4 regions of the Enterocloster citroniae genome follow, and region 2 is predicted to be linked to each of the others. Evidence: riboswitches for the same ligand, from Rfam matches in the RefSeq annotation. Region 2 holds a riboswitch; each other region holds the start of a gene.
The links. A riboswitch is a leader RNA that binds a small molecule or an ion and turns the genes downstream of it on or off. The one in region 2 is predicted to bind thiamine pyrophosphate.
Positions count from the first base shown of each region.

Region 1: it holds a riboswitch for thiamine pyrophosphate, as region 2 does, so the genes downstream of both, thiS (sulfur carrier protein ThiS) here and ABID13_RS13050 (thiamine-binding protein) in region 2, are expected to answer to the same signal.
Region 3: it holds a riboswitch for thiamine pyrophosphate, as region 2 does, so the genes downstream of both, thiW (energy coupling factor transporter S component ThiW) here and ABID13_RS13050 (thiamine-binding protein) in region 2, are expected to answer to the same signal.
Region 4: it holds a riboswitch for thiamine pyrophosphate, as region 2 does, so the genes downstream of both, thiD (bifunctional hydroxymethylpyrimidine kinase/phosphomethylpyrimidine kinase) here and ABID13_RS13050 (thiamine-binding protein) in region 2, are expected to answer to the same signal.

Region 1 covers NZ_JBEPLZ010000011.1:79,966-87,592, reverse strand. Annotated here, with positions in the region: gene ABID13_RS15935 (ABC transporter substrate-binding protein) at 1-276, opposite strand, end outside; gene ABID13_RS15930 (aminopeptidase) at 402-1,523, opposite strand; gene ABID13_RS15925 (ABC transporter ATP-binding protein) at 1,548-2,558, opposite strand; gene ABID13_RS15920 (ABC transporter ATP-binding protein) at 2,539-3,534, opposite strand; gene opp4C (oligopeptide ABC transporter permease) at 3,534-4,418, opposite strand; gene ABID13_RS15910 (ABC transporter permease) at 4,421-5,395, opposite strand; TPP riboswitch at 5,763-5,867, shown strand; gene thiS (sulfur carrier protein ThiS) at 6,104-6,301, shown strand; gene thiF (sulfur carrier protein ThiS adenylyltransferase ThiF) at 6,304-6,945, shown strand; gene ABID13_RS15895 (thiazole synthase) at 7,034-7,627, shown strand, end outside.
Region 2 covers NZ_JBEPLZ010000008.1:127,326-134,952, reverse strand. Annotated here, with positions in the region: gene ABID13_RS13070 (SLC13 family permease) at 1-221, shown strand, start outside; gene amrA (AmmeMemoRadiSam system protein A) at 294-1,700, shown strand; gene amrS (AmmeMemoRadiSam system radical SAM enzyme) at 1,697-2,524, shown strand; gene ABID13_RS13055 (collagen-like protein) at 2,687-3,724, shown strand; TPP riboswitch at 3,793-3,902, shown strand; gene ABID13_RS13050 (thiamine-binding protein) at 3,992-4,288, shown strand; gene ABID13_RS13045 (ABC transporter permease) at 4,257-5,018, shown strand; gene ABID13_RS13040 (ABC transporter substrate-binding protein) at 5,088-6,197, shown strand; gene ABID13_RS13035 (ABC transporter ATP-binding protein) at 6,273-7,031, shown strand; gene ABID13_RS13030 (EAL domain-containing protein) at 7,188-7,627, shown strand, end outside.
Region 3 covers NZ_JBEPLZ010000006.1:66,914-74,540, reverse strand. Annotated here, with positions in the region: gene ABID13_RS09750 (ABC transporter substrate-binding protein) at 1-341, shown strand, start outside; gene ABID13_RS09745 (glycerophosphodiester phosphodiesterase) at 391-1,125, shown strand; gene ABID13_RS09740 (Cof-type HAD-IIB family hydrolase) at 1,139-1,990, shown strand; TPP riboswitch at 2,048-2,157, shown strand; gene thiW (energy coupling factor transporter S component ThiW) at 2,271-2,807, shown strand; gene thiM (hydroxyethylthiazole kinase) at 2,890-3,807, shown strand; gene thiE (thiamine phosphate synthase) at 3,794-4,471, shown strand; gene ABID13_RS09720 (anthranilate synthase component I family protein) at 4,967-6,487, shown strand; gene ABID13_RS09715 (anthranilate synthase component II) at 6,484-7,056, shown strand; gene trpD (anthranilate phosphoribosyltransferase) at 7,157-7,627, shown strand, end outside.
Region 4 covers NZ_JBEPLZ010000016.1:76,289-83,915, reverse strand. Annotated here, with positions in the region: gene ABID13_RS18945 (L,D-transpeptidase family protein) at 1-1,229, opposite strand, end outside; gene ABID13_RS18940 (peptidylprolyl isomerase) at 1,592-2,344, opposite strand; gene cytX (putative hydroxymethylpyrimidine transporter CytX) at 2,519-3,736, opposite strand; gene thiD (bifunctional hydroxymethylpyrimidine kinase/phosphomethylpyrimidine kinase) at 3,732-4,523, opposite strand; TPP riboswitch at 4,730-4,838, opposite strand; gene ABID13_RS18925 (ATP-binding protein) at 4,909-6,216, opposite strand; gene ABID13_RS18920 (LytR/AlgR family response regulator transcription factor) at 6,224-6,925, opposite strand; gene ABID13_RS18915 (sodium:solute symporter family protein) at 7,303-7,627, shown strand, end outside.

The DNA.
Region 1 (7,627 bases), on a different contig from region 2:
TTCGCGGTCATAGTTGGAGTACTGGAGGGTGGGGTGGAAAACGCCGGATGCCCCGGCCTTGGAGCCCCAAACCAGAGTATCCTTGGCAGAAACAGTTTCATCCGTAACCTCGGCAACCTTGCCGGTGTCGGTACCGACAACTGCAGCTGCGCTGCTGGAGGGGCTGGTGGCGGCTGGTGTGTCGCCGGCAGGCTTTTTGCTGCCGCAGGCAGCCATGCTCAGAACCATGGTAAGAGCCAGTCCAGTAGAAAGAACTTTTGTGATCTTCTTTTTCATAATCTTCCCTACTTTCAAAAATTTTTCTGAAGCCTTTGCGGATTAAGGAATCCGCCTATCGCTACTCTCCCGGGCTTTTCCCAAAGAGATGCTTCCAAAGGTTATTGCCGCATCAGCGGCATTTATCAATCCTGGGCAAAATAAACGTCCGGGTTCAGTACGCGCAGATCCTCAGGCAGGTAGATGCCGTCCTTGCGCACCAGCTCGCCATCGATCCACACCTCACCGCCGCCGTGTTCAGGCCGGTGGCTCTGGATCAGATCCCAGTGAATGCTGGACCGGTTGCCGTTGTCACGGCCCGGGAAATTGTAGCAGGCGCCCAGGGCCATATGCATGGATCCGCCCATCTTCTCGTCAAAAAGAGTCTCGTGTACAACACGCTGCACATAGGGGCTGGTCCCCATAGAAAACTCGCCTATGTAGCGGCAGCCCTCATCCAGGGAGATCTCCTTTAAGAAACGCTCTGTGTCATTGGCGGAAGCCTCCACCACCTTGCCGTCCTTAAAGGTCAGGCGCACATCGGTAAAGAGAAAGCCATTGTGCATGGAGGGAACATTGAAGCTGATGGTGCCGTTAACAGAACAGCGGTCAGGGGTTGAAGCAATCTCCCCATCGGGCAGATTGTGCTCGCCGGCAGCGATAAGAGCGGTAAAGCCCTTCAGGGACACGGTCAGATCCGTACCCGGTGCCACAATGCGTACCTGGTCCGCGGCCCTCATACGCAGGGCCATGGGCAGGGAAGCCTTCTCCAGCTTGTCATAATCCATGGTCATAAGATCAAAATAATAGTCGGAGAATTCGCTGAGGCTCATGCCCGCATTCTGGGCCATCCCATGGTTGGGATAAGTCAGGGACACCCAGCGCAGCTTGCTTTTGGCACGGCTGATCAAGCTTTTACAATACTTCGTGTACATGGTCTGCTTTTCCTGAGAGATCAGGCAAAACTCGCAACTGTTATAGGGAGCGGAGATGGTAACATGGCAGTCCATCTCATCCATAAGAACCACGCTGGGCTTAGCCATCAGCTCCAGCTGTTCTGCGGTGGCCCCCCTTAGGATGGCACGGCGGATGGTGGTCTGCTCCAAACTGACAAAGGGCACGGCGCCACAGGCATATGCCTCCTCCACCAGAGCTTCTGCCAGCTTGTCTCCATCGTCCACGGCTGAGATCATCACCTTCTCACCTGGCTGGATCTTTAAACTGTGGCACATAACGGTAGAAGCGATCTTTTTAAATCTGGGATCCATAATCTTTCTACTTCCTTTCCTGCTTTACTTATGATTGATCTCCTGCCAATGATGGCAGGCCACAAAATGGGTTCCGCCCGTGCAAGCCAGCTGAGGCTCGGTGCTCTTGCACTTGTCAGTGGCGTACGGACAGCGGGTGTGAAACTTACAGCCTGATGGCATATTGGTAGCACTGGGGATCTCGCCTATCAGCTTGATCCGCTCAGGGTTATCATCAGCGGTGGGATCCTCGGGAGGGATAGCGGAAAACAGGGCCTTGGTATAGGGATGGAGGGGCTCTGTCATTGTCTCCTCCGTGGTGCCGGTCTCAAAAAGGGTGCCCAGGTACAGAACCCCGACCTTATCACAGAAATACTCCACGGTCTTCAGATCGTGGGAAATATACAGATAAGTCAGGCCCAGTTTCTCTTTCAGCTCGCTCATCAGGTTCAGAACCTGGGACTGGATGGAGACATCCAATGCGGACAACGGCTCGTCAGCCACCACAAAACGGGGCTTCACAGCCAGAGCCCGCGCAATACCGATGCGCTGCTTCTGTCCGCCGGAGAACTGGCTGGGATAACGGTTGGCCATGGAGCGGTCCAAGCCGCACAACTCCAGATAATAGGCGGCCAGGTCGCTTGCCTCCTTGCCGGTGGCGATCTTGTGTTTCTTGATTCCTTCTTCCACGATCTGGCCCACGGTCATGCGGGGATCCAGACTGGCATTGGGATCCTGGAAGATGATCTGCATCTCCTTCCGGTACTCCATCATCTCTTTGCGGTTCAGGGCAATGCCCTTCTCCTCATCAAAGATGGGTTTGCCGTCAAAATATACTTTTCCGCTGGTGGGGCACAGCAGGTTCAGGACACAACGGCCCGTGGTGGATTTGCCCGAACCGGACTCACCCACCAGGCCAAAGCACTCGCCCTCATTGATCTGGAACGACACATTGTCAACAGCTTTGACCACGCGGCCGCTCTTCTTGCTAAAAGGGTTCTTTCCCAGAGGGAAATATTTTTTCAGATTTTCAACTTCAATCAGTGGCTTCGACATGGTTAGTCACCTCCCAGCAGCGTACTTTATGGCCAGGCTCTACCTCCACCAAAGGAGGGATCTCGCAGGCGCACTGGCCGCCTGCCTTGAGGCAGCGAGGGGCAAAGGGACATCCCGCCGGCATATTCTCGGCGCTGGGCACCATTCCGGGGATGCTGTAAAGCTTACCCTTGTTTTTCAGGCTGCGTCCCATACGGGAACTCATCAGGCCGAAGGTATAAGGATGCAGAGGATTGCGGAACAAGGTCTTGGTATCACATTCCTCCATCACATAACCGGCATACAAGACAGCAATGTTGTCGCTGATCTCACCAATCACCCCCAGGTCATGGGATATAAAGATGATGGTGGTGTTCAGCTTCTTCTGCAATTCTTTGAACAGATCGATAATCTGCGCCTGGGTCGTTACATCCAGGGCCGTAGTTGGCTCATCGGCAATGACCAGCTCGGGATCGCAGGCCAGGGCCATAGCGATCATCACACGCTGGCGCATGCCGCCGGAGAGCTTAAACGGGTAATAGTCATATACACTGGCAGGATCAGGGATCGATACCAGGTTCAAAAGTTCCAGGCACTTGGCCTTGTTGGCCTGTCCGGTCATGTTCAGGTGCTGTTCCAGCACTTCGCTGAGCTGCTGGCCCACGGTGAACACAGGGTTAAGGCTGGTCATAGGCTCCTGGAACACCATGGAGATACGCTTTCCGCGGATCTTCTGGAATTCCTTGTCAGGCAGTCCGTTCAGCTCCTGTCCATCAAAGAGGACATTGCCGGTGACTTCGCAGTTATTTTTGGGCAAAAGGCCCATGGAGGAAAGCATGGTGACGCTCTTGCCGCAGCCTGACTCACCCACCAGCCCCAGCACCTTGCCGCGCTCGATATTCAGGTTGATCCCCTTGACAACAGGATAGCTTTTGCCCGCGGGGCCAAACTTGATCCAAAGATCTTTTAATTGAAAGAATATATCATGTTCCGCCATTAGTCAGCACCCCTTCCTTTTTTCTTAGGATCCAGGATCTCGGACAGGCCGTCACCCAGGAAGTTGATAGCCAGAACGGTGCTCAGGACCAGGATACCTGCGGGAATCCACATCCACCAGCAGTCCTGAAGGATCTGCATGTTCTGGGCAGTGGACAGGATCGTGCCCCAACTGGACTGTGGCATAGCGATACCCAGACCCAGGAAACTTAAGGACGCCTCCATCAGGATGGCGTTAGCCACGCTCAGGGTGGTATAGACGATAATAGGACCGCTGGCATTGGGCAGGATGTGACGGAAGATGATCTCCATCTGGTTTAAGCCCAGGGAGCGGGCTGCATCCACATACTCAACATTTTTCAGGCTCAGCACCTGACTGCGCACGATACGGCACACACCGGGCCAGCCCAGAATACCAATGATAAAAATCGTGTTATGGAAGCTGGGACCGGTGATGGCAGCGATGCACAGGGCAATGACAAAAAAGGGGAAGCACATAATAATATCCACGATACGCATAATGACACTTTCCACAATCCCGCCGTACAGACCTGCAATACAGCCCAGCAGCACACCGATACACAGCTTAAAAAGCGTTGCGATCAAGCCCACGCTGATGGATACACGGCCTCCTTCAGCCAGACGGGTGAACATATCCCTGCCTAATTCATCCGTGCCCAGCAAATGCGTATCGCTGGGGCCGGTAAGCATATTCAGCAGGTCAATGGAATCAGATTCATATCCTGTGAACATGGGGCCAAAGATAGAAAACAAGATCAGGATCACCAGCACGATCAGACTGACCAAACACAGCTTGTTGGATAAAATTTTCTTCAGACTTTCTTGGAAAGGAGTCTGGATCTTTTCTTTTTTTATTTCCATCATCCTCATCCTTTCTCCTCGTGCAGAACCCGGGGATCAATGAGAGCATAAGAGATATCGGCGATCAGGTTGGCAATCAGCGTAAAACTGGCCAAAATCAGCACGATGCCCATGATCAGCGGGTAATCGCGGTGGTTAACAGCTTCAAAGTTCAAACGGCCAACGCCGGGCCACAGAAACACCGTCTCTGTCAAAAGAGAACCGGACAGCAGACTGGGAATCTGCTGGCTGAGGATCGTGATGATCTGGCTCAGGGCGTTTTTCAGACCGTGCTTATAGATGACCTTGCGCTCAGGCAGGCCCTTGGCACGGGCAGTTCGTATGTAGTCCATGGACTGGATATCCACCATACTGGCACGGGTATAGCGCATCATGGTAGCCGCATTCATCAGACCCAGGACAATGGTAGGCAATATCATATGCTTGGCCACATCCAGGACATAGGCCGGGCCTGTGACAGGATTGGCCGATACCGTAACCATTCCGGAAATCGGCAGCAGCTTTAAGTTGACGCCGAAGATCTTGATCAGCACCATGCCGAAGAAGAAGCTGGGAATGGAAATGGCTGCAAAAGCCAGGATGGACGAGGTATTATCCACGATTCCCTTTTTATGCCTTGCCGAATAAATACCAACAGTAATACCCAACAGGGTACTCAGTGCAATGGCTGCACATGCCAGCAGCGCGGTGTTTCCCAGTCTGTCCAGGATGATGCCGATGACGGGGGTCTTGTACCAGATAGAATAACCAAAGTCACCTGTCACCACACGGCCCAGCCACTTTACATATTGTACGGGCCAGGGGTCATTGGCACCCAGCTCCTCCAATTTTGCTGCGATCTGTTCAGGTGGGATATCCGGCGAGTACATGCCGGAATAAGGGTCGCCGGGGATGCTCATGACCAGGAAGAAAACAATCACCGACACACCGAACAGAATGACCACTGAAGTCAGCAGTCTTTTCCCAATATACTTTCCCATTCGTGTTCCTCCATACTTTCCTCTTTTTGTCTTGTAAGGGTCCGGTACAGGCTTCCTGCAGCACGCAGCCACCCCTGCGCCCTCCCAAAAGGCGCATGTCTTGGTGATTTTGCTTTTATATGTATGTATTAACCCGCATATACCATGCAATATGTAAGACCATACCGAATTACAATGACAATGTAAATTAACTTATTATACAAAATTCGTCAAAATTTGTCAATATGATTTATCTACATATCTACTTATCCAATTTTAACAAACAATGGATTCATACAGATGTATCCAAATGAGGTATCCAATTCCCCTCCCCCTGTTTTTAAAAACAGTATTGACAAACCCGCTCCCGTGTCCTATACTGGATTTTGTAAAAAACGGGGAGCTTATGAATAGGCTGAGAGGAAGTTTTAAACTTCGACCCATGAACCTGATTTGGATAATGCCAACGTAGGGACCGATCATGAAACTTCTTAGCGGGAATACTTTGGTATTCCCGTATTTTGTTGTTCTCTCCACCATACGGGACCAGATCCGGTCCGCAATCCACAATTAAATACAGGCAGACAGAGTGAATCTATGTTCATGAAGGGGTGCACCACCGCGGGTGTATTGCTTTGTGAACATTTTTTTATTCTGCAATGTACGCCGGAAGCTTTCCTGCCGCCAGGAGCTTCCCAGCGCCCACTGCCGGAAAAGGAGGTGTAACAAATGCCCATGATCAATGGCAGGCAAACGCAGCTGTCACAGCCGGTCACAGTAGAGGAGTATCTGCTGGAACAGGGATACCGTCTGGACAGGATTGCAGTGGAATTTGGAGGTTCCATATTGCCCAAAGGAAGCTATGGCACTACCCGGCTTGGGGATGATGATGTACTGGAGATCGTAAGTTTTGTAGGAGGAGGCTGAATATGGACACTGTCTTAAACAAAGAGCAGCTTCACCGTGCCCTGACCGAACGGCACACGGCCCAGGTCCAGGAAAAACTGGACCATGCCCGGGTGGCTGTGGCAGGGCTGGGAGGCCTGGGCTCTAATGTGGCGTTTGCACTGGCCAGGATCGGCGTGGGCCACCTGCATCTCATTGATTTTGATGTTGTGGACATAACCAACCTGAACCGCCAGCAATATACGGCGCGCCACCTGGGCATGTACAAAACCCTTGCGCTGGCCCATGAATTAAAGGAGATCAATCCTTTCCTGGATATATATACCCATTGTGTCAGGGTCACTGAATCCAACATCCAGTCCCTGTTTGAACATGAGACCATCATATGCGAAGCCTTTGACCGCCCTGAGGCAAAAGCCATGCTGGCCAATGGGATCCTGGAACAGTTTCCGGACAAGTTCCTGGTATCCGCGTCCGGAATGGCGGGTTTCGGGAGCGGCAACAGTATCTGTACCAAAAGAGCCGGGAGGCATTTTTATGTGTGCGGAGACGGCACCTCCCTTCCCGGGCCGGGAAACGGCCTTATGGCGCCCAGGGTCATGCTCTGCGCCGCCCACCAGGCCAATATGATCACACGGCTGATCCTTGGAGAGGAGACCGTCTGAGAGACAGCCGCTGCACAGTTTAAAAGCAAAGGAGAATTGAAACATGGAACAAAAAGAAAGAGAGCAGACAAAGATGGAACAAACAAAAATGGAACAACAAAACACGGAGCAGACAGCCCTAAGCTCCTGCAGCGACCCTCTTATCATCGGAGGCCACACCTTTACCTCACGTTTTATTCTGGGATCGGGAAAGTATTCCCTGGATCTGATCCAGGCAGCCGTAAAACAGGCAGAAGCCCAGATCATCACCCTTGCCCTGCGGCGGGCAAATGAAGGCGGCATCGCCAATATCCTGGACTACATACCCAGCCACGTCACCCTCCTTCCCAACACCTCCGGCGCCAGGAACGCACAGGAGGCCGTCCGGATCGCCCGTCTCTCCAGGGAGGCCGGGTGCGGGGATTTTGTAAAAATAGAGGTGATACGCGATGCAAAATATCTGCTGCCCGACAACACAGAAACCATCAAAGCCACGGAAATCCTTGCCAAGGAAGGCTTTGTGGTCATGCCCTACATGTACCCGGACCTGAACACGGCCAGGGATCTGGCCAGTGCAGGAGCCGCCTGCATCATGCCTTTGGCCGCTCCCATCGGAACCAACCGGGGACTGTGCACCAGGGAATTCATTCAGATCCTTATCAATGAAATAGATCTTCCCATTATTGTTGACGCGGGGATCGGA
Region 2 (7,627 bases):
TGCCCGCAGCCCTGCTGCTGTCAGGGTTCACAGACAGATGGGAATGCCTTATAGTGGGGACGAATCTGGGCGGTCTGGGCACCCTGATCGCATCCATGGCCAGTCTTATTTCCTATAAATATATAGCCAGGCTGTACCCCATGTACAGAGGCAGGTATCTGGCCTGGTTCACGGCGGTAAATTTGGCTTTTTTGGCCGTTCTGCTGTGGATCGCGCTGTAAGATTGACCCTTTTTAAATGAGATGGGGAATGCTATACTTAACTTAGGACATGACTAAGGAAGGAGAGAGAACATGGCTATCATATCAGGAATTATGGTGCCCCATCCGCCGCTTATCGTACCGGCTGTTGGCAGGGGGCAGGAACTGTTGATCAGGGATACCGTCCAGGCATATCATGAGGCAGCCCTTCTGGTGGCGCAATCCCGGCCCGAGACCATTGTGATGCTGTCGCCTCACGCGGTAATGTATGGGGATTACTTTCACATTTCCCCGGGAAGGGGAGCCAGGGGAGATTTCGGTCAGTTTCTTGCGCCTCAGGAAGCCGTGGAGGTTGAATATGACAGGGAGCTGGTAAAGGAACTGCGCAGTCTGGCGGATGAAGCGGATTTTCCCATGGGAACGGAGGGGGAACGGGACAGGACTCTGGATCATGGAACCATGGTACCGCTGTTTTTTGTGAACCAGCACTACAGGGATTACAGGCTGGTCCGCATAGGTGGTTCCGGTCTGCCTTTTGCGGATCATTACAAGGCCGGACAGCTGATCGAAAAAGCAGTCTCACGTCTGGGGCGGAGAGTGGTAATCATAGCCAGCGGAGATCTGTCCCATAAGCTGAAAGGGGACGGACCTTACGGGTACAGCGCCCAGGGGCCGGAGTATGACCAACGGATCATGGAGATTATGGGGAATGCCCGGTTTGGACAGCTTTTGGAGTTTAAGGAAGAATTCTGTGAAAAGGCTGGGGAATGCGGCCACAGAAGCTTTACCATGATGGCGGGGGCCATGGACGGCATGGCTGTAGAGTCCAGACGCCTGACCTATCAGGGCCCCTTTGGAGTGGGATACGGCATTTGTACCTTTATGGTGAAAGGAAAAGATAAAAGCCGCCATTTCCTCAAGGAGTACGAGGCGGCTGAACAGGAGAGATGCAGGCAGATGCAGGATGGGGAGGACGCCTATGTATCCCTTGCAAGAAGATCCCTGGAACACTATGTGCGCACAAGAAGGATGATTTCCCTGGATACGGTTAAAGATGAACTGCCTGAGGAGATGCTGGACACCAGGGCTGGGACGTTTGTGTCCATTCATAAGAACGGCGCATTGCGGGGGTGCATCGGCACCATTGGCCCTGTGTGCCGGAATGTGGCTGAGGAAATCATACAGAACGCGGTAAGCGCCGGGATCCATGATCCAAGGTTCCCATCCGTAATGGAGGAAGAGCTGTGCCGCCTTGTGTACAGTGTGGATGTTTTGGGAGAGACACAGCCCATAAGCGGAACGGAGGAACTGGACGTAAAGCATTACGGGGTCATTGTCACCAAAGGGCAGAGACGCGGCCTGCTTCTGCCAAATCTGGACGGTGTGGACACAGTGGAGGAGCAGCTGGAGATCGCGAAACAGAAAGCCGGAATCGATGCGGATGATATGGATGTCAGGCTGGAGCGGTTCCAGGTCATAAGGCATGGTGATAAGGGATGAAGATCAGATGTGATGTGTGTATGCACCATTGTGAACTGGACAGGGAACAGACCGGGTTCTGCCGGGCCAGGAAGAATACGGGGGAGAGGATCATACCTGTAAATTATGGGAAGATCACTTCCCTGGCTCTGGATCCCATTGAAAAAAAGCCTCTTGCCATGTTTTGTCCGGGAACCATGATTTTGTCGGCCGGAAGTTTCGGATGCAATCTGAGATGTCCCTTCTGCCAAAATCATGAGATATCCATGGCCGGGGAGGGGGAAAGCGAAGCGGCTTATATAGAGCCGGGGGAACTGGCTGCCCGGGCCCAGGCCCTAAGGCCCCGGGGAAATATAGGAGTGGCATACACATACAATGAGCCTTTGGTGGGATGGGAATATGTGCGTGACACGGCCCGTTTTATCAGGGCAGCCGGGATGAAGAATGTGATTGTAACCAATGCAAGTGTGACGGACCCGGTTCTGGATGAGATCCTGCCCCTTACCGATGCCATGAATATTGACCTGAAGGGGTTTACGGACCAGTTTTACGCAAAGCTGGGCGGAGATTTGGGGACGGTCCGGCATTTCATCCAGCGGGCGGCTGAAGCCTGCCATGTGGAACTCACCACCCTGATCGTGCCGGGGGAAAATGATTCAGAACAGGAGATTAAGGAGCTGGCCTCCTGGGTTGGTGGGATCAGTTCGGACATTCCCCTCCATATCACACGGTTTTTCCCAAGGTGGAAGATGACGGACCGGGGGGCTACTGATATCCGTACGGTCTATTCCCTGGCAGAGACTGCCCGTAAATCCCTTAAGCATGTGTTTATAGGGAATTGTTAGCAGTCTGGAGACGCTGCCCCCGGGAATGGGCACTCCCCTTATGTACGCCCTGGATTAACGGGGAACTCAGACGTGCATATAATAAAAGTAACGAACGCAATGCACTGCCGGAACGATCCGGAAGTGCATTTGCTTTGTAATCTATGTGAAGGGGAGAGTACGATGTATCAAGACGATATAAATGAATGTAGCAATGGAAATGGATGCGGCAAAAAAGGCTGCGGCAGCGGAAGTGGGTGCAATAGCGGAAATGGATGCGGCAGCGGATGCAGATGCAATGACTGGTGCTGCTGCCGGGGACCAGCCGGGCCTCAGGGAGCCACCGGCCCCCGGGGAGCAGCCGGGCCTCAGGGAGCCACCGGCCCCCAGGGAGCAGCCGGGCCTCAGGGAGTTACCGGCCCCCAGGGCCTTCAGGGACCCATGGGGTTCAGAGGTGAGGTTGGACCCACCGGCGCCCAGGGAGCAACAGGGGCAACAGGCGCTACCGGCAGTACCGGGGTTATGGGACCCATAGGCGCCCAGGGACCTGCCGGCCCCCAGGGGAACACGGGAGCCACCGGCCCTCAGGGGGCGGCCGGTCCCACCGGCCCTCAGGGACTCCAGGGGCCTGCGGGACCACAGGGAAACCCGGGGATCACCGGCCCCCAGGGACCATCGGGAGCCACCGGCCCTCAGGGACCTGCCGGCCCTCAGGGAAATCAGGGAGATACAGGTCCTGCGGGAATAACAGGCCCAACAGGAGCCACCGGACCTGCAGGCGCTACTGGTGTCACCGGTCCTACCGGCCCCACCGGTGTGGTACCCAACGACATATTTGCTTCCTTTATCAATTTTGCGGCACTGTATGTCAATGCACAGCAGATACCCATGGGAATTGGCGTGGCGGACGACACAGGTAATATTGTGCTGACCGATCCCACCCATATCACTCTCCAGCCAGGATATTACTCCATTTTTTATGAGGTGACCGTACTGTATTCTGAAAAGACATATATGCAGATCACGCCGTCCTATAACGGCGGACCTCATATTGAATATGGGATCTATTTCATGACCGGGGAAGGACGGTCCAGTGCGGTGGGATCTGTCTCCTTTATCATTGCAGTTCCGGAGGAGACCACATTTACTTTGACCTATAACAGTCCTCTTCCCGGCCCGGAGGGATCACTGACCATGGTGATCTTCAAACTGAGGAGATAAAAGCGGGGATATAATATATTAAATGGCATATATTGACTTTTAATATCACGGGTAGTATACTGAAGCAAGAAAATCAAGAGGGGTGCTGGGCTTGCTTGGCTGAGATGGGACTTAGGTTTCCGAACCCTGACACCTGATCTGGATAATGCCAGCGTAGGGAGTATTCAGACCATGTCTGTGATGTCCCGCCAGGATTGTCCTGGCGGGATTTTTATATTCTGTTCTGTTGGAGCATCCTATGGGACAATAAGAGAAAAGGAGAGAATTATGAACGCAAGTGTAGCAATTCAGACATTACCGGAAGCAGAGAACGATGAGGAGCTGATCCGCATTGTGGACCAGGTCATTGATTATATCAAAAGCACCGGGTTAAACTATTATGTAGGACCGTTTGAGACGGCCATTGAAGGCGACTATGACCAGCTTATGGATATTGTGAAAGAGTGCCAGCACATTGCCGTCAGGGCAGGTGCGCCATCCGTGGCGGCATATATCAAGGTATCCTACCGCCCTGAAGGAGATGTGCTTACCATTGAAAAGAAAGTTACAAAACACCACAGGTAAATTCTGGTCCTGTTCGGCCATTGTCACCATACTCATATTGTGGCAGGCTGCCGTGTCCATGGGAATCATAGAGGGCTTTATGCTGCCCTCGCCTGTCCATGTGGCGCGTACCTTTGTGAGCGAGTTTCCTGCTCTGATGGACAATGCCAGGATTACTTTGACGGAGGCAGCCCTGGGCCTTGGATTTGGAATTGCAACCGGATTTTTTGCCGCAGTACTGATGGACCGGTTTGAGCAGGCATATAAGGCATTCTATCCCCTGATCGTCCTGACCCAGACGGTTCCGGCTGTGGCCATGGCTCCGCTTTTAGTGCTGTGGTTCGGGTATGAGATGACGCCCAAAGTCATACTTATTGTCATCACAACGTTTTTTCCTATCACCGTGGGACTTCTCACAGGTTTTAAGTCCGCTGATCCGGACGCAGTGAACCTTCTTCGGGCAATGGGGGCGGGCCGTATGCAGATATTCCGTTACCTTAAGCTTCCCGGAGCGCTGAACCAGTTTTTTTCCAGTCTCAGGATTTCAGCATCCTATGCAGTGGTAGGCGCCGTGATCTCAGAATGGCTGGGGGGATTCGGCGGACTGGGCGTGTACATGACACGGGTCAGAAAGGCATTTTCATTTGATAAAATGTTTGCAGTGATCTTTCTTATTTCAATGATCAGCCTGCTGCTTATGTGGCTGGTGGAGCTGCTTCAGAAAAAGTGCATGCCCTGGGAAAAACGTTAAGAATTAGTTGGATAGAGTAGTGTACTTTCGGAATCTTCGAGAGCACACAGTAGGATTCAGGAGGAGAATATGAAGAAAAAAAGATACGCAGGAGTCCTTGGGGCGGCTGTGCTTGTAATCATGCTGTCAGGATGCGCGGCCCCGTCCGGTCAGGAGAAGACGTCACCCGGACAGGAGGCAGCCTCATCAGGACAGGAAGCGGCGCCATCCGGGCAGGAAGCGGCACCGGATAAAGATCAGGCAGGAGAGGAGACGTCCGGGCAGGCGGAGGGTCCGCCAAAGGAGATCACCTTTGTACTGGACTGGACGCCTAATACCAACCACACAGGAATTTATGTGGCGGAGGAAAAAGGATATTTTAAAGATGCAGGACTGGAGGTAAGCATTGTGCAGCCGCCGGAAAACGGAGCTGAGGTTTTGGTTGCCTCAGGCAAGGCACAGTTTGCAATGTCCTTCCAGGACAGCCTGGCGCCTGCGTTTTCAGGGGATACCCGGCTGCCCGTGACTGCGGTGGCAGCTGTTATCCAGCACAACACATCCGGCATCATTTCCCGCAAGGGGGAAGGGATGGACAGGCCCAAAGGGCTGGAAGGCATGAAATATGCCACATGGGATCTGCCCATAGAAAAAGCCACCATCCAGGACGTGATGGAGGTGGACGGCGGTGATTTCAGCAAAGTACAGCTGATTCCCAGTATGGTAACAGACGAGGTTACGGCCCTTAAGACAAAATCAGTGGACGCTATCTGGATCTTCTATGCGTGGGCCGGCGTAAAGACAGAGATCGAGGGGTTGGAAACGGATTATTTTGCATTTGCGGACCTGAATCCTGTATTTGATTTTTATACCCCGGTCATCATTGCCAATAATGATTTCCTGGAACAAGAACCTGATACGGTCAGGGCGTTCATGGAAGCGGTGAGTAAAGGTTATCAGGATGCCGTTAAGGAACCTGAGGAAGCTGCGGACATTCTCTGCAAGGCCGCCCCTGAGCTGGATCCTGAACTTGTAAAGGCAAGCCAGATCTACCTGGCGGATCAGTACCAGGCAGATGCGGAGCGGTGGGGGTATATTTCACCGGACCGGTGGAATGGGTATTACAGCTGGCTGAATGAAAAGGGGCTTGTGGAAACGCCCATTGAGGAAAACACAGGTTTTTCCAATGATTATCTGCCCTGACATGTGTGAGGAGATCCAGCAGGGCGGCTGTTAAGACGCCGCCCTGAAATGCGCCCCTGGGGCAAGGAGGAACAGATGGTACAATTAAAGGTGGAAGGGGTGTCCAAATCCTTTGACGGGGAGCCGGTTATCCAGGACATTTCCATTGAGCTTAATAAAGGGGAACTGGTTTCCCTCCTGGGGATCAGCGGGGGAGGAAAAACCACCCTGTTCAATATCATAGCCGGTTTAAGTACCCCGGACAAGGGGCGTGTATTGATGGAGGGAGAGGATATCACAGGATGCCCGGGACGGGTCAGCTATATGCTGCAGAAGGATTTGCTGTTTCCTTTCCGTACGATCGAGGACAACGTGGCCCTTCCGCTTATTATAAAGGGCATGAAAAAGAAAGAGGCCAGGCAGGAGGCGGGAGGATATTTTGCCCAGTTCGGACTGGAGGGTACACAGAAAAAATACCCGGCCCAGCTCTCAGGCGGCATGCGCCAGCGGGCCGCGCTCCTTCGGACCTACCTCTTTTCAGGCAGCGTGGCCCTTTTGGATGAGCCCTTTTCAGCGCTGGACATGCTGACCAAGCAGTCGGTCCACAGCTGGTACCTGAATGTGTTGGAGCAGATCCGCCTGTCAACCTTGTTTATCACCCATGATATTGATGAGGCAGTGCTGCTGTCCGACCGTATTTACCTGCTCACAGGAAAGCCGGGCAGGATCACAGGTGAGATCGTGGTCAGGGAGCCAAAACCCAGATCAGGGGATTTCCATGTGACGGAAGCATTTCTGGAATATAAAAAATGTATATTAAACCATCTGAAAGAGCACTCTGAGGCGGCACTGTGACAGGTTGAACCAGGGGACTTCCGGCTGTAAAGGCCGGAAGTCCCTTTTGTGCACCTATATGTCTGTCCGCAATTCCATTCTTTGGTTGACGGATACATGAAAAAAATAATATAATAGGGTTATATGTGTCAGCAGATTGCAGAAAAGAGGTCATGCATGAACACCATGAAATGCAGTAATGAAACCAGCATTTACATTATTGATGATAATTACCGGATCGTTCATTATAATTCCACCCTGCAGGAGAAATTTCCCGAGCTACAGTGCGGGGATCTTTGTTATGAGAAGCTGTGCCAGGAAAGCAGGCCTTGTGAGGAATGTCCCTTCAGCAAAAGGGACGGATCCGCTGTGGTATTCTACAATAAGGTAGTGCAAAAATGGCTGGAGGTGGGAACGGGTAAGATAGACTGGCCCGGAAAAGGCACCTGCAATATGGTGCTGGTCCGTGAAATTTATGAGGGAAATAAAAACCTGTTCTATAATCTGACCAATATGTCTGCGTATGATGAGCTGTTTGAACTGAATTTTACCAGGAATTCCTATAAGATACTGTACCATGTGGAGAACAAGTATATGATCCCCCATACGGAGGGCCC
Region 3 (7,627 bases), on a different contig from region 2:
CCACATGGGAGTTTGTGAAATACCTTGTATCCCCTGAGAGCCAGGCGTACTGGAACGCCCAGACCGGATATTTCCCGGTGACCACGGCTGCCCATGAGGAACCTGTATTTAAGGAGAACCTGGAGAAATATCCCCAGTTTGGAACCGCCATTGACCAGCTTCACGATTCCACTCCGGAATCCGCAGGTGCGCTTATAAGCGTATTCCCTGAGGCCAGACAGGTGGTGGAGACAGAGATTGAGAACATGCTGAACAACCATATCAGTCCCCAGGATACGGCTGCCAATATGGCAAAGCAGATCAACAAGGCAATTGAGGAATATAATCTGCTAAATGAGTGATAATAGTTGTATTGTGACGCGGTCACATGGATGAAAGGGGTTTGGAAATATGAAAACACAGGTTTGGGCCCACAGGGGCGCATCCGCCTATGCGCCGGAAAACACATTGGAGGCATTTTCGCTGGCAGCAGAGCAGGGGGCGGACGGGGTGGAGCTGGATGTGCAGCTGACCCGGGACCATCAGCTGGTAGTAGCCCATGATGAGACCATAGACAGGGTGAGTGACGGATTTGGTTATATTAAGGATCACACCCTGAGCCAGCTGAAAAAACTGCATTTTAACAAACTGTTTCCGGAGTACCGCCAAGCTTCCATCCCTACCTTAAGGGAGGTCTATGAACTTTTAAAACCCACGGGGCTGGTCATCAATGTGGAACTGAAAACAGGGATCGTCCGGTATGAAGGGATTGAAGAAGAGGCGCTTTCACTGGCCGCTGAGATGGGGATGAAGGACAGGATCATTTACTCCTCCTTCTACCATCCAAGCCTTGTTAGGCTCAGGGAATTGGACCCCTCTGTATATACCGGCCTGCTGTATTCGGACGGCTGGCTGGACGTGGCCTCCTATGGAAGGAACAGGGTCCATGTAAATGCCCTCCACCCTGCCTTGTACCATATGCAGGATAAGGATCTGGTCCCCGCTGCCATGGCCTGGGAGTTAGGGCTCCATGTGTGGACCGTCAATGAAGAACCCCATATGGAAATGCTGGTAAAACAGGGCATAGAGGCCATTATTACAAATAAACCCGATTTGTGCCGGTCCGTGGTTGACCGGATGGGGTGAAAGGATTGGTTGAATGGTAAAATTAGTGGCAGTTGATATGGACGGCACTCTGCTGGGCCCGGATGGGCATATATCCGTGCGCAATGCCCATGTGATCCGGTGTATGCAAAATGCAGGCGTAGAGCTGTTGGTATGTACGGGCAGAAGCTATGCGGATGCCCTGCTGCCTTTGGAGGAAGCCGGGCTGAAGGCAGCGGTCGTATGCATGAACGGGGCATCTGTCTATGACTGGAAAGGACGGCTGATCCATAAACAGGAGCTTGCCCGGTCCCAGGTGGAACATATACTGGAATGCTGCCGGAACGAGGATGTTATCTTTGATTTTATGACAGACAGGGGGAGCTGCACCATTGCCGGTGAGGAGGAGTTCAGGGAATGTTTTGAGCGCGATATCCTTCTTCCCATGGCGGAATACTCCTATGAGAATATAAGACGGAGATTTACGCTGATACCGCCCGGTGAACTGCTTTGCAGGGGATTGGAGTTCTATAAGATATCCGTGATCCATGAATCCCGCCAGGTTCTGGAACAGGTAAAGGAGCGGCTTAAGGCAGTGGAAGATCTGGCAGTGGCCTCATCCTTTATCACCAACCTGGAACTGACCCATATTGAGGCCCAGAAGGGCAAGGCCCTGGCCGCCTATGCATCCATGAAGAATATACGGCTGGACCAGGTCATGGCCATAGGTGACAGTGAAAACGACTATTCCATGCTTTCCATGAATCTGAAATATACGGTTGCTATGGGAAATGCCATGGAACGCATAAAAAATACAGCCAAATGCCAGACCCGTACCAATGCACAGGACGGGGTGGCCTATGCTATTGAGAATCTGGTCCTGTACAAGGAGGCCGGCAGGGCGTGACGGAACATGAGCAAAATTGACCCAATGCATTGACAAAGCAAATAACCAGTGCTATGCTTATTGACAACAGGGAGCTTGTAAAGCAGGCTGAGAGGAAGTAATCGAACTTCGACCTATTGTACCTGATTTGGGTAATGCCAACGTAGGGAAATATGCGCCGGTTAATTGATTGTATATCATGGTTCATATCCCACGGGGTATGGGCCTTTTGTTTTTCATATCCAGAAGCGGTCAGAATATCCAGGATCGAGTACACCATAAGATAATGGAGGAAATAAGTATGAAAATGAGTGTTAAAAAGTTGGCGGTAAGCGCCATGCTGGTGGCTTTGGCAGTGTCACTGTCCAGTTTTGCGATCCCTATCGGAGCGTCCAAATGTTTTCCCATCCAGCACCTGGCAAATGTGGTTGCAGGCGTGTTCCTCGGCCCGGGGTACGGTGTGGCCATGGCATTCTGCACCTCGCTGATACGCAACCTTATGGGCACGGGAAGCCTTTTGGCATTTCCGGGAAGCATGATAGGAGCCCTGATCTGCGGCCTGGCGTACCGGTATTCCGGTAAACTGATGCTGGCCTATGCGGGAGAAGTTTTTGGCACCGGTATCGTGGGCGGTATCCTGTGCTACCCCGTGGCAACCATGGTCATGGGCAAAGAAGCAGCCATATTCGCCTATGTGATGCCGTTTCTGATGAGCACGCTGTGCGGCACTGTGATCGCGGCATTTTTAATCGGGGTGCTGTGCAAGTCCGGGGCATTTAAATATATGAAGCATTTGCTGGATACGGATATCCAGCCGTCTAAGGCAGTGGGAAAATAAATACCGGTGGAGATACGGACACCGGTGGAGAAACAGATAACGGTGAGGATACAGACACCAGTGAGGAAATGGATACAGCGTCATGATACATAGAGAATGGATAAAAGAGATCAGAAATACCGCCCCGCGGATCCACTGCATTACCAATTATGTGACAGCCGGGGATGTGGCTAATATGATACTGGCTGTGGGCGGTTCGCCGATCATGGCTCAGGGGATCAGGGAGGTGGAGGACGTAACCACCATCTGTCAGGGGCTTGTGCTGAACATGGGGACCCTGGAGGAAGAACGGGTGGATGCCATGATCCTGGCCGGAAAAAGGGCGGCGTCACTGGGGCATCCCATTATCCTGGATCCCGTGGGTGTTACCGCATCCGGGTTTCGCCGGGCATCTGCTTTAAGGATCTTAAGGCAGGTGCCTGTATGCGTCATCAGAGGAAATGCATCCGAGATCTGTGCACTGGACCAGGCGTTTGGGGGAATGGACCGCGGAAATGTATGCGGTGTGGATTCCTGTACAGATTCCGTCATGGACGGACAGGTCTCATCAGCCCTGTCCCTGGGACGCCGCACCGGCGCAGTGGTTGTAATGACCGGAAGCGTGGATGTTGTGGCCGGTCAGCACCAGGTGGTGACTGTAAGGAACGGACATCCCTGGATGGCGCGTATCACGGGGAGCGGGTGCATGCTGGACGGCGTCATGGGCGCGTTCTGTGCCGTGGCGGCCAGGTATGAGGACAAGGGCCCGGCTGAGGGCGGAGACCCGGTTGAGGATGGAGGCCCGGCCGAGGGAGGAACAATCGGCAGAAATGGCGGGGATGCGTATGTGCAGGCCGCCGTAGCCGCACTGTGCGCCCATGGGATCTGTGGGGAACTGGCAGCTGAAAAGGCCATGGAAAGCGGTGGCGGAACCGGTACCTTCAGGATGTATCTGATGGATTATATGAGCATTTTAACGGATGAAATGCTGGAAGGAGGCAAACGGATTGAGATTTCATAAAGACCAGCTTTTGATATATGCGGTGACGGACAGGGCATGGACAGGGGGCAGGAGCCTCTGCGGGCAGGTGGAGGAAGCGCTTAAGGGCGGTGCCACCATGGTCCAGTTTAGGGAGAAAAGTCTGGAAAAGAAGAACTTTGACCAGATACTGGGAGAAGCAAAGGCACTGAGGGAGTTGACGCAGAGGTATCACGTTCCCCTGATCATAGATGACAACATGGATCTGGCAGAGGCATGCAATGCGGACGGGCTCCATGTGGGGCAGGATGATATGGATGCCCAAGCAGCAAGAAGGATCCTGGGCCCTGACCGAATTCTGGGAGTCACGGCAAAGACCGTGGAGCAGGCACTGAGAGCCCAGGCACAGGGGGCTGATTATTTGGGAAGCGGTGCTGTTTTCGGCACCACCACCAAGGCGGACGCACGTCCCATGACCATGGAGACCCTGCGTGAGATTTGTGATAGTGTGGATATTCCGGTGGTTGCCATCGGAGGCATCAACCTGGGGAATATCGGACAGCTGTCAGGCAGCCATGTGGCAGGAGCAGCCATTGTTTCAGGGATCTTTGCGGCTGAGGATATCTGCGGGACAACCCAATGCCTGGTGGAGGAAATGAAAAAAAGTTTGAATTTATTTCCAAAAACAGTTGACAATTCAAAATGATGTGATTATAATAAGTTCAACATTCAACAAAACATAAAAAACTGTTGAGCAGGAGTAAGTAAGATCATAATTCCAGGCGCAGAGAGCTTCCGGCCGGTGTAAGGGAGCATTGGATTAGAATCTGAATGGACCTGCGAGGGCAGCTGGAAACCGGAAGCGTTTACGCTGATGGGAGTATGGGCTGACGGGTATCCCACCGTTAACAGGGAGGACGCATGATGGTGCGTTACAGAGCGGGCGTATTTTATTTTTGTTCAATAACACAGCATCAGGTTAATTTTAACTTGATGCTTTTTATTTTTCCTTTTCACAGGAATGGAACGGAAACAACGTCAACCAGGGTGGTACCGCAGAAGTATTAAAAGCTTTTGTCCCTGCCGATTGAATCGGCTGGGGATGGAGGCTTTTTTTGTGTACAGAACACGGCGTCCAGTTTATGCAGCCACATTAAAAACAGTAAACCCACATGATCATTTACCCGGAAAGGAGCCACACATGATAATCCCAACCTGCGAAGAAATTTTAAAACTTGCTCCCAAATACGACATTATTCCAATCTGCCGCGAAGTATACGCGGATGTGATAACCCCCATCACCCTGCTCCGCCGTATCGCCAGGCAGAGCAAACGGTTCTTTCTTCTGGAAAGCATTGAGGGAGGAGAAAAATGGGGGCGCTATTCCTTTCTGGGATATGATCCCGTTATGCGCGTGACCTGTAAAAGCGGATCCGTGACCATTGAGAGCAGCTTAAGGGAGATACCGTCCCGGACCCTGGCCTCGGATCAGCCCCTTCAGGTCATCAGGGAGATCCTCTCCCGGTTTAAGTCCCCCAGCCTGGAAGGCCAGCCTCCTTTTACCGGCGGGTTTGTGGGATATTTTGCATATGCCATGGTGGAATATGCAGAGCCGGTCCTCCATATTTCCAGGGGGAGCGCCAATGATCTCGACTTAATGCTGTTTGACAAGGTTATTGCCTACGACCACTTAAAGCAAAAGATAGAAATCGTTGTAAACATGAGAACGGGCAGAACAGCAGATCCCGATCCCCGCCCCAGGGAGACCCAGTATCTGGAATATCTGATGAAGGAGTATGGAAGGGTCTGCGGGGAAATTGAAACCATAACATCCCTGATCAACCAGTCCAGTCCGTTGGAAAAGATGACATCCCCGGATAAACCGGTATTTACCTGCAATGTGTCCAAGGAAACGTTCTGCCGCACGGTGGAAAAGACAAAGGAGTATATTCTGGACGGAGACATTTTCCAGGCAGTCATATCCAGACAGTTCACAAGTCCCTATAAGGGCAGCCTGCTGGGGGCCTACCGGGTTCTGAGAACCACCAACCCGTCACCCTACATGGTCTACATGAACATTGATAATGATGAGATCATCAGCACCTCACCGGAGACGCTGATCCGGCTGAAGGACGGACGCCTCACCACCTTCCCGGTGGCAGGTTCCAGACCCAGGGGAGCCACACCGGAGGAGGACAGACAGCTGGAAAAAGAACTTCTGGAAGATGAAAAGGAACTGTCGGAGCACAACATGCTGGTGGATTTGGGACGCAATGACATTGGAAAGATCGCAGCCTTTGACTCCGTGGAGGTGACAGAGTACAAGATGATACACCGGTATTCAAAGATCATGCACATCTGCTCCCAGGTGGAAGGCGATATAAGGCCCGGGCTGGACGGATGCTCCGCCATCGAGGCCCTCCTGCCCGCAGGTACCCTGTCAGGGGCGCCAAAGATCCGGGCATGCCAGATCATTGAGGAGCTGGAGCAGGTGCCCAGGGGAATATACGGCGGGGCGCTGGGATATCTGGACTTTACCGGCAACCTGGACACATGTATTGCCATCCGCATGGCGGTAAAACAGGGAGGAAAGGTAACTGTGCAGGCCGGAGGCGGTATTGTTATGGACAGTGTGCCGGAAAATGAATACGAGGAGTCAGCCAACAAAGCCAGGGCAGTGATAAATGCCATTATAAATGCAGGGGAGGTAAATGACAGATGATCCTTCTGATTGACAATTACGACAGTTTTTCTTACAACCTGGTACAGATGATCGGCAGTATAAACCAGGATATACAGGTGGTCAGGAATGATAAGATCACCATCCGGGAGATAGAGGATCTGGATCCCAGCCATCTGGTGTTATCTCCCGGTCCCGGTTATCCGGGGGATGCGGGCATTATGGAAGATGCGATCAGGCAGCTGAAGGGCAGGGTACCCATCCTGGGAGTATGCCTGGGACATCAGGGCATATGCGAGGCATTTGGAGGAACCATCTCCCATGCAAAAAGGCTGATGCATGGAAAACAGAGCAGGATCGAGTTAGACAGCAGATCGCCTTTGTTTAAGGGGCTGCCTTCCAAAATCCAGGCAGCCAGATACCATTCCCTGGCAGCACAATCCGGGAACTTACCGGAGGAACTGGAAGTGACGGCCAGGGATTGTGAAGCAGGTGAGATCATGGCAGTGCAGCACAGAAAATACCATGTCTACGGGCTTCAATTCCATCCTGAATCCATCCTGACACCTGATGGAAGTAAAATATTGGAAAATTTTCTTTCAATTGCCTGACCGCCGCGGCGGCTTTGAGGCATATTGGAACGTGATCATAAGGACAGACTACGCGACATTGACGCATGGGCATAGCCCGTATTTGAAAAGGAGAATGATTATGATTCAGCAGGCAATCCACCAGTTAGTTGAAAACAGAAACCTTGATTTTGAAACCACAAAAGCAGTTATGGATGAAATTATGAGCGGCCAGGCAACCCAGGCCCAGATATCCTCTTTCCTTACAGCGCTGAGAATGAAAGGAGAGACCATTGATGAGATAACAGCGTGCGCCACAGTTATGAGGGATAAGGCAGTGAAACTCAATCCGCCTTTTTCCGTAATGGATATTGTGGGAACAGGAGGGGATGAGGTGGGAACCTTTAACATTTCCACCACCAGCGCCTTTGTGGCAGCGGCAGGAGGCATCCATGTGGCAAAGCACGGGAACCGCAGTGTATCCAGCAAGAGCGGGGCAGCGGATGTGCTGGAGTGCCTGGGAGCAAAGCTGGCGCTGACAGCAAAACAGGCCGAGGCCGTCCTGGAGCAGACCGGAATGTGTTTCCTCTTTGCGCCATCCTACCACTCATCC
Region 4 (7,627 bases), on a different contig from region 2:
CAGTAATCCACATGGCTCTCATATTCGTAGCTTCCATCCGCCTTTTTTGCTCCACGCAGGATCCGGTCCTTTTCTTTGTAAGTCAGACTGTAAATGCCCGCAGGCGTGTCGTAGTTCTTAGCGATATTTCCAGTTACACAGGGAGCTTCCCATACAAGGCTGCCCTCCTGGAACATGTACACATGCTGTCCGGTGAGGTCAATCTCCACATAGGTACTCCCCCAGTCCGGCGCAGTGCGGCTGGCAGCTGTGGCTGCATACACCGGCTCCCGGTCCTGTTCTCCCTCGGCCAGTCCTGCCTGTATGAGCTGGGTAAGGGCTGCGCTCTCCCCCGCCACATCCAGCTTCCATCCATAGGGGCCGGTGATCTCTACATCCTTTCCCCCCGCAGTGTGGAAGGTCCTGGCAGTTCCGGCCGTATCATACTTTGCAGCCAGTCCGGCCACAAACGCAACCACCTTTTCCTGGTCCAGCACCGCTGTGGTGCCCTGGCTGCCTGTAATCCAGCTGCATATCATCTCCCCGGTCAGGGGTTCCTTAACATCGCCGAACACATAATTGACAGTTGCTGTCCTATACCTGTTCATGGTATCACACAGGGCCTTCAGTTCCTCGCTGTCCTCCCGCACATTCACCTGGTAATAACAGCCGGCCCCATCTATATCCACGGATGTCCGCCCTGCCTTTACCGCTTCTTTGATCAGGGCTTCTGTTTTAGCCTCGTCCACATTATTCCCCTGTACTGCCGGTATAATGGTAAATGGCTGTCCCTCTTCATAGGATGACACACGTGCATCCGCGGTGACTGTGATATTAGAACCGCTTATAAGGGCCAGGGATCTGATCTTGGCTGTCAAAGCCTCCTCGCTGTAGGCCGCGGTCATGGTCATGGTATGGGAGTTGTCCGTGGACGGTCCCGAGTTGCGCCCCGAGGCGTTCTGGGCATCCAGAATAGCCTGGAGACCTTCCGGCACCGTCACCTTATATCCTATGTCCGTTCCCTTAATACGTTCCTCTTTGTCCCCCCGTTCCTTTATGGTCAGGGTATATTCACCGTCATAAAAACCTTCTATCCTGGTTTTTGCCTCATCTGTTGTAAGTCCGCCGATCCCCACACCGTTTACCTTTGTGCCGGGTACGAACCTGGTGGTATCCGCGTTCTGGTCAGCCAATGATGTCACTGCTAATGAGGCCGTAAAAGCCGCGGCTGTCATGACCGTCAAAAGCATTTTCCCAATTGTTCTTCCTTTTTTTACAATGCGCATAAATAATTAGCCCCAATCTTCACTTCTTTTCCAGCCCTGCCATAAAAAGGTCAGGCTGCCTACTTAACATAACAACCTTTTGGGAGAATTTCAACCGTTAAAATAAAAATGTAAGAATTCTTCATAAATTGGGAATTACGCGAAGGGGCGGGCGGGGTGCATCCATTGATTAGAAGAATGGGAATGGTGCGGCGGATACGGCGGCGGTTTGAATAAAAAGCCAGCCGAAATTAAGCCCCAGGCCCCGGGAAACTCCATTGATTCAATCGATGGGGTCCCCGGCGGCTGCGTTTTTATTCCGGCTGGCTGAATGTTTACGAAACTTCTTAATCTATTACTTCGATGCTCTGGATCACTGGCTGGTTTTCTTTAGGGACCGTGCCGTTGTTGTCCACTGGCTGGATATCTTTGCAGATGGCGTCCACAACCTCCATGCCCTCTGTCACATATCCGAAACATGCATATTCCCCATCCAGGAATGTGCTGTCCTCATGCACGATAAAAAACTGTGAGCTGGCGCTGTCCTTGATCTGGGAACGGGCCATGGAGATGGCTCCCCTTGTGTGGGACAGCGGATTTTCCACACCATTGCTTGCAAACTCGCCCTTGATCTCCTCATCGGAACCGCCCATGCCTGTGCCCAAGGGGTCTCCGCCCTGGATCATGAAACCGCTCATGATCCTGTGAAAGGTGAGCCCGTCATAAAATCCATCCTTTGCCAGCTTCAGGAAATTGGCAACCGTTATGGGGGCATTGTCCCCGTCCAGCGCCACGTCAATGGTGCCGTAATCTTTTACAGTGATCTTCACATGATGGGTTCCGGCCGCTGCCTCCAATTCCTCAGCGGACGGACCGCCGGTTGCTTCGCTTTCCTTTACCCCTGCTTCACTGCCATTTGCTGCGCTGCCTGTTTCTGCATTGCCGCTTGTCTCCTCCGCCTTTGCGGATTCTGTCTGGCTTTCAGTCTGGGCCTGGGTGGTCTGAGCCTGGGCAGATGAACTGCCTGATCTGCCGCTGCAGCCGGACAGCATGGAAACTGCCAGCAGGGCTGCCGCACCTGCACATATCCATTTTTTCATAATAAACACTCCTCATTCATCCGGGATCTTCCGCCCTTTGTTCCCGGGCCCCCGGTTAATTGGGCGCATATGTAAACTGCATGCACTGTGCCGCAGCCCATACGCCCTGGTTTTAAACTGCCAGAGCATATTGTAACATCCATGAACAGTCCAGTAAAGTATTTTATAAAATTATCACACTTTTATCACATTTTGGGTGTTGGTTTTATGGCCTGCCGTCACACGGTAATATACCAGGCACAGGCCCATGGTAGCCGCCATGTCGGGGAGCGTGCTGCCCACAGGCGTATCCACATGCATAAGGATTCGGTAGATCACAAACCCCGCAAACCATATGACCAGATTGGAAATGCAAAAGGATTCCCTTTTGTGATCCTGTTTTATGAAAAAGTAATCCATGATCTGGATGGCGATCATGGGAGCGAACACGGAACCGATCAGATACAGAAAATTGGTGATATTATCCATGGGAAACATCATGGCCGCCGCGGTACCTATGACCGTAACAGCCACAGCCGCCCACTTTTCCTTGATCTTTTGGGAAATGGACACACTGGATACCCCCGCGGAATACGCGTCCAGGAAGGTGGTTGTCACTGTGGAAAGTACAATGATGAGCAGGCCCGTCAGTCCCAGGCCGGCCTTTACCATAATGATGGAAATGTCGTACTCGCCTGTATAAATGGCAGCCCCCATTCCTATGACATACATAAAAATGCTCACAACGCCGTACACCGCTGCGCTTGCCGCTGTTGCTGCAAACGGACGCTCTGCCTCCCTGGTATAATCGCTGATCAGCGGGAACCAGGAAAGAGGCATTGCCACGGACAGCTCCACTGCTGCTCCAAAGCTCATGGCCTCCCCTGAAACTGCTTCCGCTGCCCCGTAGCCTGTGAAGATCACGCGGCACAGGATCAGGGTAAGGATAAAGAGGGCTCCCATAGCCAGGGTATTGATCTTCCCCAGATTCTGGATGCCGATCAGGATCCACACCAGGATCAATCCTCCGATCACCAGGCACCAGATCCACTTCCCTGCCGGGAAAATGCCTCCCGCTGCCAGCGCCCCATCATAGATCATAATGGAGGTCCAGCCCACCAGCTGCAGCACATTCAGGGCGCAAAACAGCAGGCTTCCCCGCTCACCGAAACTCATTTTAACGGTTTCCATGGAACTTTTCCTGGTATAACCCCCAATGAGTCCGGCCAAAAACAGCAGCACGCAGCCGATCACATGACCCAGAAGAATGGCGGCTATGCCTTTTTCAAATCCCAGTGGAGCCAGGTAAGTGCCTGTCAGTATCTCTGCAATGGACACGCCTGCCCCAAACCAGATCAGCCCGTTGCTGAACACAGAAGTTCTTTTTTCACTCATATTCCCGCCCTCCCTAATATTCGCCTTTAATGGCAAACGCATGGTTCATGGGACCGCTGCCCCTGCCAAGGTCCAGCATGGCTCCAAGCGCCCCGGAGAGGTACGCCTTAGCCTTTTCCACTGCCATATCCATCTCCATTCCCTTGGCCAGGTTGGAGGCAATGGCGCTGGAAAGGGTACAGCCCGTGCCGTGGGTATTAGGGTTCTGGATCCGTTTTCCCATAAACCAGCGCAGCTCCCCGTTTCTGTATAAAAGGTCATTGGCATCATTGTGCTGGTGTCCGCCTTTGCACAGCACGGCACATCCGCAGTTCTCCCCAATGATCCGGGCCGCCTCTTCCATATCCTCCTGGGAATTGATCCTGATCCCTGACAGGATTTCCGCCTCCGGGACATTCGGTGTCAAAAGGTCTGCCATGGGAATCAGCCGTTCTTTCAGTACCTGGACCGCTGCTTCATCTATAAGCCTGGAACCGCTGGTGGCCACCATGACCGGATCCACCACGATATTTACCCCATGATAGGCGGACAGCTTATCTGCGATCACCTCGATCAGCCGCGATGAGGAAACCATCCCGATCTTGACTGCGTCCGGAAAGATATCTGTAAAGATATCATCCAGCTGCTCACCCAAAAATTCAGGTGTCACTTCCATAATCCCTGTTACGCCGGTGGTATTCTGTGCAGTCAGAGCAGTGATCGCGCTCATTCCATATACCCCATGAGCGGTCATTGTCTTTAAATCCGCCTGGATGCCGGCGCCTCCGCTGGAATCACTTCCTGCGATTGTTAATGCTGTGTACATAGTTATTCTCCTTTTCGCATTAATTTTCTTAGGCGACAGAAGGTGGTGCCCCCAGCCTGCCGCCTGGGTGCCCATTGGGCTGATTCCCTTTTACCGAGTGATAATATCCACCGATGACACATATTGCCGATTCCGCGTATGGCCCATTCCACACCTGGCCCATTCCGCACAAAAACGGCGGTGCACCAAAACAGGTGCACCGCCGGCATATGATCTCCTATGGTCCCTACGTTGGCATTATCCAAATCAGGTAATGGGTCTAAGCATGAACAGCTTACTCTCAGCCCACTTAAGTGAGCTCCCCGTTGTCTGTATTAACAATACTCATTATAACTCTTTTTGGGAAAAATGCAATCCATTTTTCCATTCTTCCCCTGGGCACGCCTTACTCCGCCATGGCCCGGTCCACGATCTTCACCATGGCTGTAAAGGTTGTGCCGTCATAATCCACATCAAACTCATCCCCGGGATGGTTCAGGATCCTCCGGATACTGAGCATGCCCAGACCTCCGTCCTTTTTGCTGGAAAGGATCTTTCCCCCTCTCTGTGTGATCTGTCCGTTATAGGAATTTTCCACCATCATCATCAGATGGTCATCCATCCACCGGGCCTGGACCCGTATAAAACGTGCTCCGCTGATGCGCCTGCAGGCTTCAAAGGCATTTTCCAGCAGGTTTCCGATAACAATGCACAGCGTCAGGTCATCCACGGGCACGTGCGCCGACAGGTCGGCCCTGGCCTCAAAGGTGATATCCTCCTGGCGTGCTCTGGCTGCATATTCCTGAAGCAGTCCGTTAACTGCCTGATTCTGGCAGAATACCATCTGGGCCGTCCGGTCCAGTTCCTCCTTGAGGTTTTTAAGGTACCTGTCCTGCTCCTCCTTTTCCATGTTCTGCAGGGCGTGGATATGGTGCCGGAAATCATGCTTAATGATACGCACCTGCTCAATATAATCAAGGGTCTGGTTATAGTGCTCCCTCTGCTTTCCGATCAGCTGCCTTGCAAACTGCAGTTCCTCCTCCGTTTTCCTTCGGCATGTGATCTCCAGGGTATTTCCCAGGATCATCACATAGAGGATCAGGATCATGGCACAGAGGGCCATAAAGAACAGGATATCCTGGATCCCCCGGGATGCCAGGGAACGAGGGGAGAAAATGCTGTTTGTCCCAATGGCAAGCACCACAAGGGAAACGCAGGGATAGGTGAGAAGCAGGGAACAGGAACGGGTGGAAAGCTGTGAAAAAAGGCGGTCCACCGCATCTCTCAGCCAGAACCGCACAAACAGGCAGAAGCCGGCCGCGGAAACAAGGGATACCAGAACACAGATCTGGCCGTAGGACAAGGGAACACGGCTGCCCAGCACCCAGGCTGCAAATTCGTTCAGGGATGTGGAAAGCACGGCGAACAGCCATGCTGAAACATAAAGAAATGCCTTTTTCAGCAGACTGCCCTGAAAAAAGATGAGGAGCACAAGGAAAAACAGGCATGAAAAGATGCCCTGGAAAACAAAAAAGATCTCTTGGGGAATATGAAACAAGGACTGCATGGATACCATGATGACCCACAGATAGGCTGACACTGCGGCTATATTCTCCCGGTTCCTGTGCTTTGGCTCCAAACATACGAAAATAGGCATCATACGCACTGCCAGGTTAATCAGATTCAGAAAAATCGTACATGCGTTATCGTTCATGAAAACCTCATTTCAGGCGGTGATGGTAATATGCATTCTTGCTCTGCTTGTAAAAATTCCTGGAAATGGGGATCAGCTGTCCCTCCCTCATGTGAAAGCAGGAATCCTCCAACCGCTCCACCTGTTCCAGATTCACCACGTAGCTCTGGTGGCAGCGCAAAAACTGCGGATGCTCCTTCAGCTCCTCCTGGAGTTCCGACAGCTTCTGCCCGATTGCCAGCGTCTCCCCGCTTGTCAGGGTCACAAATACCCGGTGCAGGCGGTTCTCAAACCAGGCGATCCGCTCCAGCTTAAGGTGTACGGGAACACGGTTGTGGATAACGGATATACACGCTTCCCGCTCTCCCAGGTACTGGTTTACCACACGTTCCATGGTGGCCTCAAAATGATTCCTTTCCACCGGCTTTAGGATAAATCCTGCCGCATTGACGCTGTACCCATCCACCGCGGCCTCCAGGGATGAGGTGATGAAGACCACCGCGTGATTCCCCTTTCCCAGCCTGGCCGCTGTCTCAATGCCGGTCAGCCCAGGCATCAGCACATCCAGCAGATACAGGTCATACTCCTGTCCGGCTTCTATGAGTTCGCTCCCTTTTTCATATGTATCAATATGCACTGCCATTTGACGCCCTTCAAAAAATACGGACGCGTATTCCACTATGAAATCACACTCTTCCCTTGTGTCGTCACAGACAGCGATCCTTAGCACGTTTTCATCCCCCTCCGGCAGACTCCCTGGTCTGTATCCATAAGATCCGCAGTTTTCTCTACAGCGTTTTTCTCTATTTTATGGGCATTCCTTCCATAAGTCAAGTTTGGGATTTAAATGTCATATTCGGTATCAATTCTGCAGAAGTGGTTATTTATTCCAACAGCAGGGGTATGTTACACTTATTGTATGAAAATATGTAATAGTTCAGGACGGCGGAAAAACGGGTGCAAAAGCGGGCGTTACGCTTGCTTATAAGTCCGTTTTGGCGCCCATTTTCACATCGGATGGACATCCGATGCTTCTTGACCGGCTCTTCCGGTCAAGAATATGAGCCGTTCTGAACAGTTACAAAAATTTTATACAGGAGGGATTTTATGGGTACAAATATCATTGTAACAATCATCGTAATCGTCTACCTGCTTTTTATGCTGTGGATTGGCTGGTATTCTTCCACCAAAATATCCACCAACACCGACTTCATGGTGGCCGGACGCCGTCTCGGCCCGCTTCTCATGGCCGGAACCCTGGCAGCCACGGAGATCGGCGGCGGCAGTTCCCTGGGCGTTGTGCAAAACGGTATGTCCGGATACGGCCTCAGCGCTTCCTGGTATATTACCACCATGGGAATCGCCTTTATCATCCTGAGCTTTATTGCCCCCAAATTCCGGGCCGCGACCGTTAAGACGGTTCCTGAGTATT